DNA from 2 places in the Paenibacillus sp. PSB04 genome. Region 2 is predicted to be linked to the other one. Evidence: predicted binding sites of a transcription regulator. Region 2 holds the regulator's gene; the other holds the start of a gene.

The links. Region 2 encodes LexA, which represses DNA repair genes until DNA is damaged. Its sites were predicted from a motif close to CGAACATATGTTCG; they were not measured.
Region 1: K2F33_RS27900 (YolD-like family protein) is a predicted target of LexA. The motif match lies at 4,059-4,072, and genes of this name have one in related genera.

The regions. Positions count from the first base shown of each region.
Region 1 is NZ_CP081301.1:6,077,947-6,085,093, reverse strand. Features, by position in the region: gene K2F33_RS27915 (Gfo/Idh/MocA family protein) at 1-784, shown strand, start outside; gene K2F33_RS27910 (YhgE/Pip domain-containing protein) at 868-3,021, opposite strand; gene K2F33_RS27905 (YfiT family bacillithiol transferase) at 3,104-3,631, opposite strand; gene K2F33_RS27900 (YolD-like family protein) at 3,754-4,017, opposite strand; gene K2F33_RS27895 (HD domain-containing protein) at 4,122-4,790, shown strand; gene K2F33_RS27890 (polysaccharide deacetylase family protein) at 4,798-5,535, opposite strand; gene K2F33_RS27885 (sensor histidine kinase) at 5,708-6,544, shown strand; gene K2F33_RS27880 (response regulator) at 6,541-7,147, shown strand, end outside.
Region 2 is NZ_CP081301.1:4,227,249-4,234,395, forward strand. Features, by position in the region: gene K2F33_RS19625 (sensor histidine kinase) at 1-1,710, shown strand, start outside; gene K2F33_RS19630 (response regulator transcription factor) at 1,685-2,875, shown strand; gene lexA (transcriptional repressor LexA) at 2,971-3,597, opposite strand; gene K2F33_RS19640 (LysM peptidoglycan-binding domain-containing protein) at 3,837-4,217, shown strand; gene K2F33_RS19645 (DUF896 domain-containing protein) at 4,319-4,501, shown strand; gene K2F33_RS19650 (hypothetical protein) at 4,739-5,254, shown strand; gene K2F33_RS19655 (HAD family hydrolase) at 5,294-6,088, shown strand; gene K2F33_RS19660 (FixH family protein) at 6,317-6,730, shown strand; gene K2F33_RS19665 (1,2-dihydroxy-3-keto-5-methylthiopentene dioxygenase) at 6,820-7,147, opposite strand, start outside.

The sequences.
Region 1 (7,147 bases), 1.9 Mb from region 2:
CCAGCTCGCCAAGGAAAAAGGCCTGCGCGTGGGCTGCGCGCCCGAAACGTTCTACGGCGCCGGAATTCAGACCTGCCTCAAAGTGATCCAGGATGGGCTGATCGGACGTCCGGTCGCTGCCACGGCATTTATGCTCGGCGGAGGTCACGAGACCTGGCATCCGGATCCCGAATTTTATTATCAGGCCGGCGGAGGACCGATGTTCGACATGGGGCCGTACTACCTGACCGCACTCGTGCAGCTGCTCGGTCCGATCAAGACCATCACGGGTATGACCGGCAAGGCGCTGGAAGAAAGAACGATCACCAGTTCCAAAAAATACGGTCAAAAAATACCGGTGGAAATCCCTACCCACGTCGCCGGGCTGATCCAGTTCGCCGAAGGTGCGATTGGAACGATCATTACCAGCTTTGACGTATTCGGCGGCAGCAATCTGCCGAACATCGAAATTTACGGTACGAAAGGAACGCTGCGTGTACCTGATCCGAACAACTTCGGCGGCAAGGTGCAGTACCGGATTGCCGGCGAAGCCGAGTGGGAGGAACAGCCCCTGCTGTTCGGCTACGCGGAGAATACCCGAGGTATCGCCGCAGCCGACATGGCGTACGCGCTGCAGAGCGGTCGTCCTCACCGGGCTTCCGGTGAGCTGGCGTACCATGTGCTGGAAGCCATGTGGGCGTTCCATGATGCTTCGGATGAGAAAAAGCATTACGAGATGCAAAGCACCTGCACGCCTCCTGCACCGATGCCTACCGGCCTTGCACCTTATACATTGGATCAATAATGGAATAGGCATGAATCATAAAGCCTCCCGTCAGCAGCTTGACTGCTGGGGAGGCTTGTTTGGTTTATACCTTTATACCGTGTTCAATGAATCAGTTTGCTTTCCTTCGCTTTCTTGACGAGGCCAGCGGCAAGCTGATTGATGATCCCTTTCAGCGCAAGACCGATCACGAGCGTGATCACGACATACACGCACATGATGAGCAGATCGCTGCGGACGACGCTCCAGATCATGCCTCCCACCGCTTCGCGCATCATGCTGATGCCGTAGGTGAACGGAAGGAACGGATGGATCGCCCGGAAGAACGGCGGTGTCGTCTGAATAGGAAAGGTTCCGCCCGATCCGGCAAGCTGCAGCACCAGCAGAACGATGGCAAGCGCCTTGCCGACATTGCCGAACACGGAAACGAGGGTGTAGACGATCAGCATAAAGACAGCGCTGTTGACCAATCCGAATAAGATGAACCAGCCTTTGTCCACCACATAGGTTCCCAAGAGGAAGATATCGCCTGCCGTGACAAGGACCGATTGCAGCAGCGCCAGCGTCAGGAAGGTCAGAAACCGCCCGAAATAAATCTGGATGCTGTTATAATCCGTTCCGGCTGCAGGCGAATGCACTTCCGTCGTCACCAGGGATACGAGCAGCGTCGCTCCGACCCAGAGGGCCAGCGTTGAGAAGAAGGGCGACATGGCGGATCCGTAATTCGGTATCGGAAACAGCTGATTCTCCTTCAGCACGACAGGCTCGGCGAAGAACTGTCCTTCCTGCTGGAAGTTGTTTTTCAGCAGGTCGATGACTTCCTGCAGGTTGCCCTCCGATTCGAATTTGCGCATCCGGTCCGCCAGTTCCTTGACTTTGGCTTCCACGCCCGGAAGCTCCTTCTGGATGACGGAAATGCCCTGCGTGCCGATCGCCAATCCCTTGGAAGCGTCGGACAGCACCTTCTTGACGTCCGGCAGGCTCTGAACGGCAGAATCCATCATCTTCTTCGCTTCGGCGGCGGACTTGACCGCCTTCTGCAGCCCGCTTTCGATCGCCGGCTGAATTTCGCTGTCATACCGCCCGAGGATGTCCCCTAATAGATCGGATACTTCGCCGGAGATTGTGTTCAGCTTATTCACCAGATCCATGGCCGGTTTCTCGCCTTTCTTTACCCCGCTGCGGATTTGATTGACAAGCGTCAGCTGAGACTGCATTTTGTCCCGGACCTGCTTCAGCTTGGAGCTGACGAAATCCAGTCGGCCGCCTGCGGTCTGGTTCAGCCGGTCGAACCAGCTGATCAGCGCTTCCTGCACTTCCAGGCCGGTAGTTAACCTGGAGGATATCCGGTCCAGCGCATCAAGCGCAGTCTTCGGATCGACGTCGGGATCCTTCAGCAGCGCGGTCAGCTGCTCCGTAGCCATGGAAGTCTGCTGCAGAAGCAGCAGATCCTGCTTTACGTTCGGCGCGATATCCTTGGCAGCCGTGGAAGCCTTGCCCATAAAATCGTCCAGACCCGCCGCCAACTGCTGCCCGTTCTTGGCCAGGTCGGTCACCATGGGCAGCGCCCCTTGAGCTTTTGATACCAGCTCGTTGGTCGTATGGATGTCCTGCGCCGCCGTGTTTACGGCTCGGTTGATTTCCGGGAAATTTTTCTCTAGCTCAAACACCAGCGAACGGACCTTCTCAATGGTCGGCAGCTGATTTTGCAGCTCGATGCCAAGCTCGTTGAAAATTTTAAAAATCGTGCCGTTGGCGGTTTTGACGAAATTTTTGCTGACTTCCTGGATGATGCCGCTGGCTCCGGAAGATGTAATCTTCGGGGATACCGCATTGATCTTTTCGTTCACATAATACAAAATTTCGGCGTGGGTCGGGTTGTCCGACAGCACCGTGGCAATCGAGGCCGAAAAATTGTCCGGGATGATGATGCTCGCATAGTAATCCCCGTGCCGGACGCCTCTCATGGCGTCCGCCTCGGAGACGAACCTCCAGCCCAGCTTATGATTGTCCTTCAGCGAGGCGACGACCTCCTTGCCGAGATTCAGCGACTGTCCCTTCATCGTCGTCCCTTTGTCGTTGTTCGCGACGGCAATCGCAATATCGCCGGTATTGCCGTAGGGATCCCAGGATGCCTTGATGTTGAACCAGGCGTACAGGGAAGGAAGCATAACAAGACCGGCGATGATGACGAGCGCGGCCCAGTTCGTGACAATGTTTTTCACATCTCTGCCGTAGATGGACAAGATTTTACTCATGAGAACACCTGCCTCAATCATACCATTTTGGTTAGTATTTCATTTGAGGAAGGGCGTCATACCGAAGAACCTGAATCCCGCCTTACCAGCCCATCCGTTCTTTGAGGGTCGTGATGTGCGCAAGATGGTGGTTGCCATGCCAAGCATACGCGCATAGATGCTCGTTCAAATTGGTTTCTCCGTTTGCCGGATGGTTGTATGTTCTGAGCCACTGGTCGCTGTTCAAGCTTTCCAGAACAAGCACAAACCGTTCATGCAGCGCCTCCAGCAGATTCAGGGAAATCTCCGGATCAGGCAACGCGGAATCCGCAAGTTCAGCCCATAATTGCTCCTCATAAGGTTTTATCACCGGATTATCCTCGGTTAAAGCAAGTTTAAGCCGAATCAGGCTGTTCATGTGGCTGTCTCCGACATGGTGCACGACTTGACGGACGGTCCAGCCGCCCGGCCGATAAGGCGTGTCCAGCTGCTTCTTGGATAATCCGCTGACGGCTTGCCGCAGTTTCGAAGGCAGGCTGCGGATTTCGCCGATTAATGCTGTACGCTCATCTCCACTCAGTTCTTTATTCGTTACGCAAAGTCCGATAGGATATTTCAAATCATCGGTCATAGCTAACTCCTCCGTTTGCTCAGTAATATGTGTACGGGAAACCATTGCATTCCAATATGATATAAGCCGGTTTCCCTTGTAACCTTTTCGCTAAGGGTTCCTTACGTTCCTTCAAGCCGGCTTTATGTATGCGCGGAAATGATCTCGCTGAATTTGATCCACAGCCATTCGTCTTCAGCTCTAAACTTGATCTCTTCCAGATAGGTGTTAATCACGGTGACGAAGCCCCGGATTTCTTGTTCGGGTCCAGCACCGGTAAGGTGCAGGGTTACTTTCAGGTGACGGCGGAGGGATTCCTCCAGCAAGCGGCTGGTCTGTGTCCAAGCAGCCTCTTTCATGGTAGAATTGAAACTCGCCGACGGTTCACAGGTTCGGTTAATCATCATTTCACCTCATTTATTAAAAGAGCTATGCATTGTATTATAGGCGAATATATGTTCGGATTCAACCGCGATTGTTCAGAAAAATAAAGCTGTTTGGAGGAAAGCATATGGAGACCGACCAAATGATTATGGAAGCAAGGGAATACGTGAAGGATCATTTAAAGTCTGAGCCGTCCGGCCACGACTGGTGGCATATTCACCGGGTGGCGGAGTGGTCGAAGAGGCTGGCTGAGCAGGAAGGGGCCGATCCGGTCGTCTGCGAGCTGGCGGCCCTTTTTCATGACCTGGCCGACGAGAAAATCGTAGCTTCGAAAGAGGAGGGCATGGCAGCTATTTCCTATTGGCTCACGGAACATGGGGCGGATGCGGCGCTCGTGGATCATGTGCTGGAGATCATCGGGACAATGTCTTATGGCGGCGGAGGCGGCAGGCCCATGTCGACTTTGGAGGGGCGGGTCGTGCAGGACGCAGACCGTCTGGACGCCATCGGAGCGATTGGTATTGCCCGCACGTTTGCCTTTGGCGGGTCACGGGGAAGACTCATGTATGACCCCACCGAGCCGCCGCGGAACAGTATGACCCAGGAGGAGTATCGCAGCCGGCAGGGGACGACGGTGAACCATTTTTACGAGAAGCTGCTGAAGCTGAAAGATCTGATGAATACGCCGGCGGCCCAGCGGGAGGCTGCTGCCCGCCACGCATTTATGGAGCAGTTTCTTGCGCAGTTCCACCGTGAATGGCCCGGGGAGGAAGCGCCAAAAAAGGGGCGCGATTAAACGCCCCTTAAGGAATGTTGTACTCTACCAGCTCCGATACGGTAACGAAGCGATATCCGCGCTTCTGCAGTTCAGGCAGGATTTGTTTTAACGCGTCGACCGTTTGGGACTTGCCCTCCACGTGGTCGTGCATCAGGACGATGTCGCCGTTGCGCGCGTTGTTCAGCACCTTGTTCACGATCTTGGCGACGCCCGGCCGGTTCCAGTCCCAGGTGTCCTGATGCCAGGACCACATAACGACGAGATAACCCTCCTTCTTGCAAATTTGGATCATACGGTCGTTATAATATCCTCCGGGTGGGCGAAACAGGTAGGTTTTTTTACCGGTAACCTGGTATATGGCTTCCTGGGTTTCCCGCAGCTCCCGCACGATGACCTCCGGTGAGCTCCGGCGGTTAAAATACATATGGTCGAAGGTGTGGTTGGCAAGCTCATGGCCTTCGGCCACCTGCCGCTTGGCCAGCTCCGGGTGCTCCTGAACCTGCTTGCCGACGACAAAAAACGTTGCCTTTGCGTGATACTGCTTCAGCAGGTCGAGAATCTGCGGCGTATCCTCAGGATCCGGTCCGTCATCGAAGGTCAGTGCTATAATCTTTTCCCGGTTCGGAATCTCCCAGATGACGTCTCCCCTTTGTTCATAGTACTCTCTGCCTTGGTTTACGGGAGAAGCCCCCGCTGCCGGAGCAGCCGTCACCGAAATCGTCAAAAGCAGCATGGATAGCGTTGCATAAAGCCTTGTGCGCATAAGGTCCTCCCGGTTGTTCGTTGTCGATGCTTCCATTCAGACGTCCAAACAAAGACAAGTTCGCTTCGTAGTATGTGACACGAACCGTTCTAACATACGCCGGGCAGGCCGTGATACAATAGAGACAAGTCTGAATATGCCGGGAGTGCCCGGGGAAGGTGCGGATCAAGGCATGTCCTATAAACAAATCAAATGGATGATATTGATTATTCCTACATTGGCCGTAGGGATATGGGAATATGCGAGGCATGCGTTTCTGATGCCTTATATATCGATGAAGGTGGGTAATTTTCTTACGCCGGTGTTTCTGTTCTTTATCAGCATGACCCTGCTCAGCATGCTGTTCCGGAGGCTGGAACAGGTGCAGGAGGAGCTGAACCGGGAGCGGGCGGAAAAAGCAGCCCTGGAAGAACGGGATCTTCTTGCCAGGGAACTGCATGACGGCATCGCGCAGTCCCTGTTTCTGCTGTCGGTCAAGATGGACCGGGCGGAGTCGCGCGGCCGGGGAGCCCGGGAATCGGCGGACTTCCAGGAGCTGCGCAAATCGGTTCATGAGGTGAACCGGTACGTGCGGCAGGCGATCGCCAATCTTCGCTATCCGGAATCGCCGGAGGAGCGGGAATATCAGGCTTCGATGCGTTCAAGGATCGAACATACAGCCAAGGAAACGCTGATCCAGCCCTGGATCGAATGGTCCATTCCGGATGCGGCCCTGAGCGCCAAGGAAAAAGTGGAGCTTCTGGCCTGCATCCGGGAAGCGCTGCTGAACATTCACAAACATGCCCATGCCACCAAGGTGACGATCAAAGGCACGCTGGACGGCCGGGGCTGGACGGTTTTCGTCGATGACAACGGCAGGGGGATCCATACGGATCCATTTCATTTGAAGGACCGGTACGGCCTTCGGATCATGAAGGAGCGCGCCGAGGAGCTTGGCTGGAAAATGCTGATTCTGCCGATGCAGCGGGGCAGCCGGGTGGAGATCAGAAAGGAGGCCCATAACCATTGAATACGTTCAGAGTGCTGGTTGCCGATGACTCCGCTCATGCGCGCGAAGCGGTGACCGAAATCCTGTCGGCTGACCCGGCGTTTGAAGTGATCGGCATGGCCCACACCGGCGAGGAAGCCGTAAGTATGACCGAGTTATTGATGCCCGACCTGATCCTGATGGACATCCAAATGCAGGGCATTGGCGGGTTGGAGGCGACAAGGCAGATCAAGCTGCAGTATCCTTACGTCAAAATCGTTATGATCACGGTGTCGGACGATGTGACGCATTTGTTCGAGGCGTTAAAGCAGGGAGCGCAGGGCTATCTGCTCAAAAATTTATCCCCGTCGACATGGCTTGAGTATTTACGGGGGATCATGAGCGACGAAGCGCCGCTCAGCCGGGAACTTGCCACGCAAATTTTAAGGGAATTTCCGCTTGCCCCCAAGAGTCCGGAGCATCATGAGACATTGACCGCGCGGGAGCGCGAAATTTTAAATTGGGTGGCTTCGGGGCTTACCAACAAGGAAATTGCCGCCGAGCTCAAAATTTCTGACCAGACGGTTAAAAACCACCTGAAAAACATATTGCAGAAGCTTCATTTGGAGAACCGGGTCCAGCTGA
Region 2 (7,147 bases):
ACCAAGGTGAATGATATCGCCGAGAAGAACATTTCGCAGACCGCCGGACTGTTCAACTCGCTGCTTCAAGGCTACAACAGTCTCTCCAAGTCGCTCAACAGCAACTACGAGCTGACCCGGCTGCTTCAAGAGACCCATGTAAAAGAGACCGTCGCCATCGAAAACGAACGAACGATTACGAATATTATCGGGGCGGCTTACTATTCAAGGAACGATATTACAGGCATCCATATTCTGACCGACAGGGGCAAAGTGTACAGCTATGAGCGCCAGTTCGCCGGGGTCATCGACAACAATTACGCCCAGACGTCCTGGTACAACGAGCTGAACGCCTCGTCGGGCAATATGGTCTGGCTCGGGATGATGCCGGGTTCGCCGATCAACACGCTGCAGCAGAAAGAGAACGTCTTTGTGTTCGGCCGGAAGCTGTACGATCTGAACACGCACAAGCAGCTTGGCATCATGGTCATCGAAGCGAATCCTTCGTCCATCATGGAGGCGATGTCCAATGTGACGATCAGCCCGGGCAGCCGCGTGTACCTGATCGATCAGAACAACAACATCATCGCTTCGACCGGTAAAAAAGGGACGGAGGCGCCGGACTTTGCCAGCATTCCGAAGCCAGGTGCCGAGGACGGTATTCTGGTGGATGACAGCTCAAGCCAGCTGGTGGTCGCTGCCAATACGCCCATGGCGGGCTGGACGATCTACGGTTTTACCCCGAAGCACGACATTCAGGCGGAAGTGAACCAGACGACCCAATACCTCGTTATCGTTCTAATCGTGCTGATTATCGTCTCCACGGTTCTGGCCACGCTGGTATCGCGCAACATTGCTTCCCCGCTGAAGCTGCTGATCCGGGAAATGAAAAAGGTGGAGATGGGCAATTTCAGCGGTTCGGTTAATGTCGACTCGTTTGACGAAATCAACAGCCTGGTGTCTTCCTTCAACCGGATGGTGCACCGGATGGATGAGCTGATTGAGACGATCAAGGTCACGACCGTCAGCGAGAAAAACGCGCAGCTGCAGGCGCTGCAGTCCCAGGTGAATCCGCATTTTTTGTACAACACGCTGGACATGATTTACTGGATGCTGGATGAAAAAGGGAATGAACGCCTCAGCAGGGTCATTCTGTCACTGTCGCAAATGTTCCGTTACAGCAGCAACTGGGAAGAGGCTTCCCGGACGACGCTGCGTCAGGAATTGGAACAGATCCGGCATTATTTGACGATTATCGAGAACCGGCTGAAGGATAGGCTTGCACCGAAGATCGATGTGGATCCACAGTGGATGGACGTCACGCTGCCGAAAATGACGATTCAGCCGATTATTGAAAACGCTGTAAAATATGGACTGGAGCCGCTGGATCGGCAGGGCATGCTGCTCGTTACGGCGGAGCAGGTCATGGACGATCTCCATGTCGTCGTTCGGGATAACGGGAAGGGAATGAACGAAGACACGCTGATGCAGGTCAGAAGCTTGCTGGAGGGCGGCAACCGCACGTCGCCCAAAGCGGAGGACAGAGACGGCCCCGTGCTTCGCCGTGGCATCGGTTTGAGCAATGTGCATGAGCGGATCCGAATGATGTTCGGCAGTCCGTACGGTTTATACTTGGACAGTCAAGAAGGGGAAGGAACGACGGTAACCATCCGTTTACCAATCCGGCACCAAGGAGGAATGGAAGATGAACATTTTAGTCGTGGACGATGAGCATGTGATCCGTGACGGAATTAAGCGCACCATCCACCGGGCCTATCCGCAGCATTATGTTCACCTGGCGGCGAATCCGGAGGAAGCGGTTCAGCAGCTGCGCAAACACCGGATTGATCTGGTGCTGACCGATATCCTCATGCCGGGAATGACGGGCCTTGAATTGATGCAGCTGTGCCAAGGCAGTTATCCGCATATCAAATGGGTCATCATTTCGGCTTATTCCGAGTTTTCCTACGCCCAGGAAGCCGTCAAGCTTGGGGCTAAGGACTATATGCTCAAGCCGATCGGGAAAGAGCTGCTGCTCTCCATGATTTCCGGACTTGCTCAGGAGATGGATCGGGAGAATGAAATCGTGCGCGAGGCGGAGCTGCTGAAGTCTAACCTGAAGTATTTGCGTGAGGCTGTGTTTCAGCGCTGGGCGAGCGGACTCGATACTGGGCGCCTTGACGTCGCGTCTATAATTGAGAGCTACCCCGCATTCCAACTGGTAATGGTTAAGATGGAGAGCGACGCGCCGGTGCATCTGGAGCATTTTATTATTGAAAATGTGCTTGGTGAGCTGATTGAAGCGCACGGCTGCGGATTTGTGACAAGCATGGACGAAACGAGCCTGATCGGCCTCGTCTCACTGGGGGAAGAGGGAGGCATGAAACGTCTGACGGATGAGCTGCGCGCTAACTTGAAACGATGCGTCAAGGTGCCTTTCCAGATTCAGTCGACGGGACTTATCACAGACATTCACCGGGTGCCGGAGGAAGTGCGGCGGATGCGCCAGGAATCGGCATCGCTGGAGTACGAATACAACAACCCGGGCGGTAACCGAGCGATCGAGGTTGCGGTGCAGTACATCAAAGCACACTATCATACGGATCTGTCCCTGGAAAAGGTAGCTTCGGTCGTGTTCCTGAATCCGGTCTATTTCAGCCAGCTGTTTAAGCAGAAGACAGGAAGCGGCTTCAAGGAATACGTCACCAATCTGCGGATCGAACAAGCCTGCAAGCTGCTGCTGCAAACGCATTTGAAGCTGGCCGACATTTCGGACAAAGTCGGATATGTGGACGTCAAGCATTTTACCCAGGTGTTCCGCAAAAAAACGGGAAAAACCCCGACGGAGTACCGTCTGGAGCAAACGGCGGATTCCCGTGAGGTGTGTCCCACCTGAATCATCCTGCCTTGATCCCAACGCCGAAAAGAGCCCTTGACCTTCCTGAGTAAGGAAGAGCAAGGGCTCTATTGCTGCTTGTCCAGCATCATCTGCTAGTGAATATCGCGGAACAGCCCGACGACTTTACCCAGAATGGTGACATGGTTCAGACGCAAAGGTTCGTAAGCCGGGTTCTCCGGTTGAAGCCGGATATGGTCCTTCTCCTTGTAAAACGTCTTCACGGTTGCTTCATCCTCATCCGTCATGGCAACGACGATGTCCCCGTTATCGGCTGTCTGCTGCTGTCTCACGATGACGTAGTCACCGTTATGAATGCCCGCCTCGATCATACTGTCCCCAACGACGGAAAGCATAAATACTTTCTCATCTCCAACATAGTGCTGTGGCAGAGGGAAGTAATCTTCAATGTTCTCCGTTGCCGTGATCGGCACCCCAGCTGTGACCTTGCCTACTACGGGAACTCTGGCGATCGTATGCGTGAACAGATTGCTGCTCTCGGATTCTTCTTGTCCCAACAGTTCGATGGCACGAGGCTTCGTAGGGTCTCTGCGGATCAAGCCTTTCTTCTCCAGTCGGTCCAAATGGCCGTGTACGGTCGAGCTGGAAGCCAACCCTACCGCCTCACCGATCTCTCGGACGGACGGAGGATAACCCTTGGCGCGGACTTCATTTCTGATAAATTCCAATATCGCTTGCTGCCGGCTAGATATCTTTGACATTCCCCATCAACCCCATTTAGTAACGTTTGGTAAAATTATAACATAGAACTGCCGTTCGTACAAACATAAGTTCTAAATGATTTTGCTTTGATGGAGCGGGATTTTCGCGGCTTCTGAATGAAGGAAGCCCGCCTCTAAAAACATAGGAACAATTGTTCGAAAAAAGTATTGAACAAAACAAATGTTCGTGTTATATTGTTCTCATGAAACAAGAACAAACGTTTGGAGGCGTAATATTTATGCTGAAACACACTACATACCAAAGTATTTATAATAACCCATCCGTTAACCCATCCATCAATGAAGCTATAGCATCTCCTTGGTTGAAGAAACTCCAGTCCTTCGTGCCTGGCCCTGCCTTGATCAAACTGATCCTGGCGGCCCTGATTATTTTGGTGGGATGCACAGGTGTCGTTCGCGTATTCGCGGGAACCTCGGATGATGTTCGGTTAGAGAAAAATGTCATCGTTCAGCAAGGCGATACGCTGTGGGGAATCGCTTCTGCCCATAAGCCGGAAGACATGGATATCCGCGCATACATTATGGCGGTGAAGAAGTATAACGATTTAACCAGCAGCGAAATTCAAGCCGGAGAAGTATTGGCACTCCCACAATATTAATAGAAGATAAATGATCAAGAGCTTGGAAAGGTGTGAACCTTGACAAGCTCTTTTTATCATGGCAAAGTTAGGTATGACTTGAATATTGGAGGAGTAATTGTATGGATATCGACAGCGTTGTAGAGAGAATTAATGAGCTTGCGCGCAAGCAAAAGGAATCCGGTTTAACCGAAGAGGAAATCGAAGAACGGGCCAAGCTTCGTGAGAGATACCTTCAGAATGTCCGCAGAAATTTCAGACAGCAGCTGGACTCGATTGAATGGGTGGATGAAGAGAAGAAATAACACCCGCTGCTGGTTTAGACTCATACATTCGATTATGGTATAGACTGACTCAAGGTTTTGTATGGCTCACTACCGAGAACAGAATGCTTCTATGTAAGCGCACCAAGTTTTCCTTCATTTGCTTTCTATTATATAGAATGTGAAACTACAGGAATAATTGCTGTAAGCAGTATTGGGCCGTTATATATGAGGAAGTAAATAACTATATAGCCGAAAGCATTTTGAGGAGGTTCGTGAATGGCCCGTTCATGGGAAAGACAGGTAAGAAAAAACTCAGCGCAGCTGAACAAGCAGAGAAAGAAAGAGGGAAAGCCATCCATCTATAGCACGGGAGGTCCATCGGCTGACATTTATAAAGGAAGAAACTATGTGCTTCCGATTACGATGGTCGCTCTGGCCGCGGTTTACTTCCTGCTCGGAATGCTCGGACAGGAGGGTACGGCGGGAAACAGCGGCATGACCTGGATCATTATGGCCATGTACGTGTTCCTGGGCTTGATGATCTTTTTGCGCAGGCCTTTCCTGCGCGTGGAGAAAAACGCCGTATCGACGATCAAGTTCAACCGGGATCGGCGACTGACCGCAGACAATATCGCCAAGATCAAGCTGGCCAAAGGCTCTGTCGTGATTGAGCCGAAGGGCAAAGGCGGCAACTGGGTGTTCACGCGCCTGATCAACCGCTACGATACCGATGCCATAGGGGAACGTCTGGAGCGTTTTGCGCAGACCCATAATATCCCTTTGGAAAAATAAACAAATATAAGAGATAGCAGATGGAGAGGATGGAAGAGGATGCCGGTACAAGCTGTTTTTTTCGATTTGGACGATACGCTGTTGTGGGATGAGCGCAGCGTGAAGGAATCCTTTGAAGCGGTATGCGAGACGGCCGCCATGGCGAAGGGCATTGACGCCAAGGAGCTGGAGGAAGCGGTCCGCAATGAGGCAAGGGCGTTATATCAATCCTATGACACGTTTGCCTTTACCCAAATGATTGGAATTAACCCGTTTGAAGGACTGTGGGCCAACTTCAGCGCAGGCGAACAACCTGAATTTCGCAGACTTGAGGAGCTCGCTCCAGGCTACCGCAAGGAATCATGGCGGCGTGGTCTGCTGAAGCTTGGGGTTGACGATGAACAGCTGGCCGGAGAATTGGCCGAGCAATTTGCCGCCGAGCGCCGCTCCCGCCCCCATGTATATGAAGAGACCTTCCAAGTGCTGGACGAATTGAAAGGAAACAAGAAGCTGCTTCTTCTGACGAACGGCTGTCCCGCGCTCCAGCAGGAGAAGATCGCCGGCGTTCCTGAGCTTGCTCCATATTTTGACGAGATCGTCATTTCCGGTACATACGGCAAAGGCAAACCGGATCCGACCATCTTCGAACATGCGCTTTCATTACTTGGATTAACACCGGAACAGACGCTCATGGTCGGCGACAAGCAGACAACCGACATCAAAGGCGGAAATAGTGCCGGACTGACCACAGTATGGATCAACCGCAACGGAAAAGTAAAAGATCCGTCCATTGAGCCTGATTACGAAATCAAGCATCTGTCTGAACTGCATCGCATCATCGCCGAACGTTCTTGAGTCGGTCTTATATGCTAGCCTGCCCAGAGGGGAATCCTTCGTCCGGCAGGCTTTTATTATACCTTGTGTATATGAATGCCCCGCTTGCTGAGCAAGCTTGACCCTTTCCGGTCAATTTGTTCCATTTTGTTAACAGATGGATGGTTTGGGTGAGGCGATAATTATGTATAATGATGAAGAATATGGACAAACAGCTTACATAGATAGACGTATAGGGAGTGACTTCGCTTGAGAAAGTACGGTTTTGTTGCTCTGCTGCTGCTGGCGGTATGGAGCATAGCAGGCTGCGGCAGCGGCGGCGGTGGTCATGCGGGCATGGACATGAGCGAGAGCATGATGGATCCGGTGCAGGTGGATCTTAGCTGGACGCCCGAGCAGGCCAAGGTAGGTAACCAAGTTACCATCGAGGTGAACGTAACGCAAAAGGATAAACCAGTCGATAAGGCCGATGAGGTTATGATTGAAATCTCGAAGGAAGGCGACAGCAGCAGCCATGAAAAGGTGGCCGCCCAGAATGCAGGCGGAGGGAAGTATACGCTCGATAAAACCTTCGATCAGGCGGGCACCTACAGCATCACGTCCCATGTTACGGTAGGACCACAGCATACGATGCCGACGAAAAAGCTGACCGTGACGGAATAATCAGCATCATGATTCGTTTGATAACGACAAGCAACCCCGTTCTTCCTGGCGAAGGCGGGGGTTGCTGCGTATATCGCTATATTTATGGATTAGGACTGAAAGCTTGGGTCCTGAACCGGATGGGCGACCCAGCCGTTTTCCTCGATAAAGAGGCGGACGGCGATAATTTTACGGTTGTCCATCAGCGTAAAGAAGTGGTTTGTATTTTCCGGAACGGAGATGACATCACCGGCTTCGAGCTCGACATTGAAGTAGCCGATGTCGCCTGCGCCCTTGATTACGAATATTCCTTTGCCGCCCACGATCGCCCGGATTTCGTCTTCCGTGTGGGTATGAACCTCTTCGAACTTATTCAGCAGGTCTTCCAGGTTCGGCGTAGCGTCGGACAGCGTGATGACGTCCCAGATCTTGTAGCCG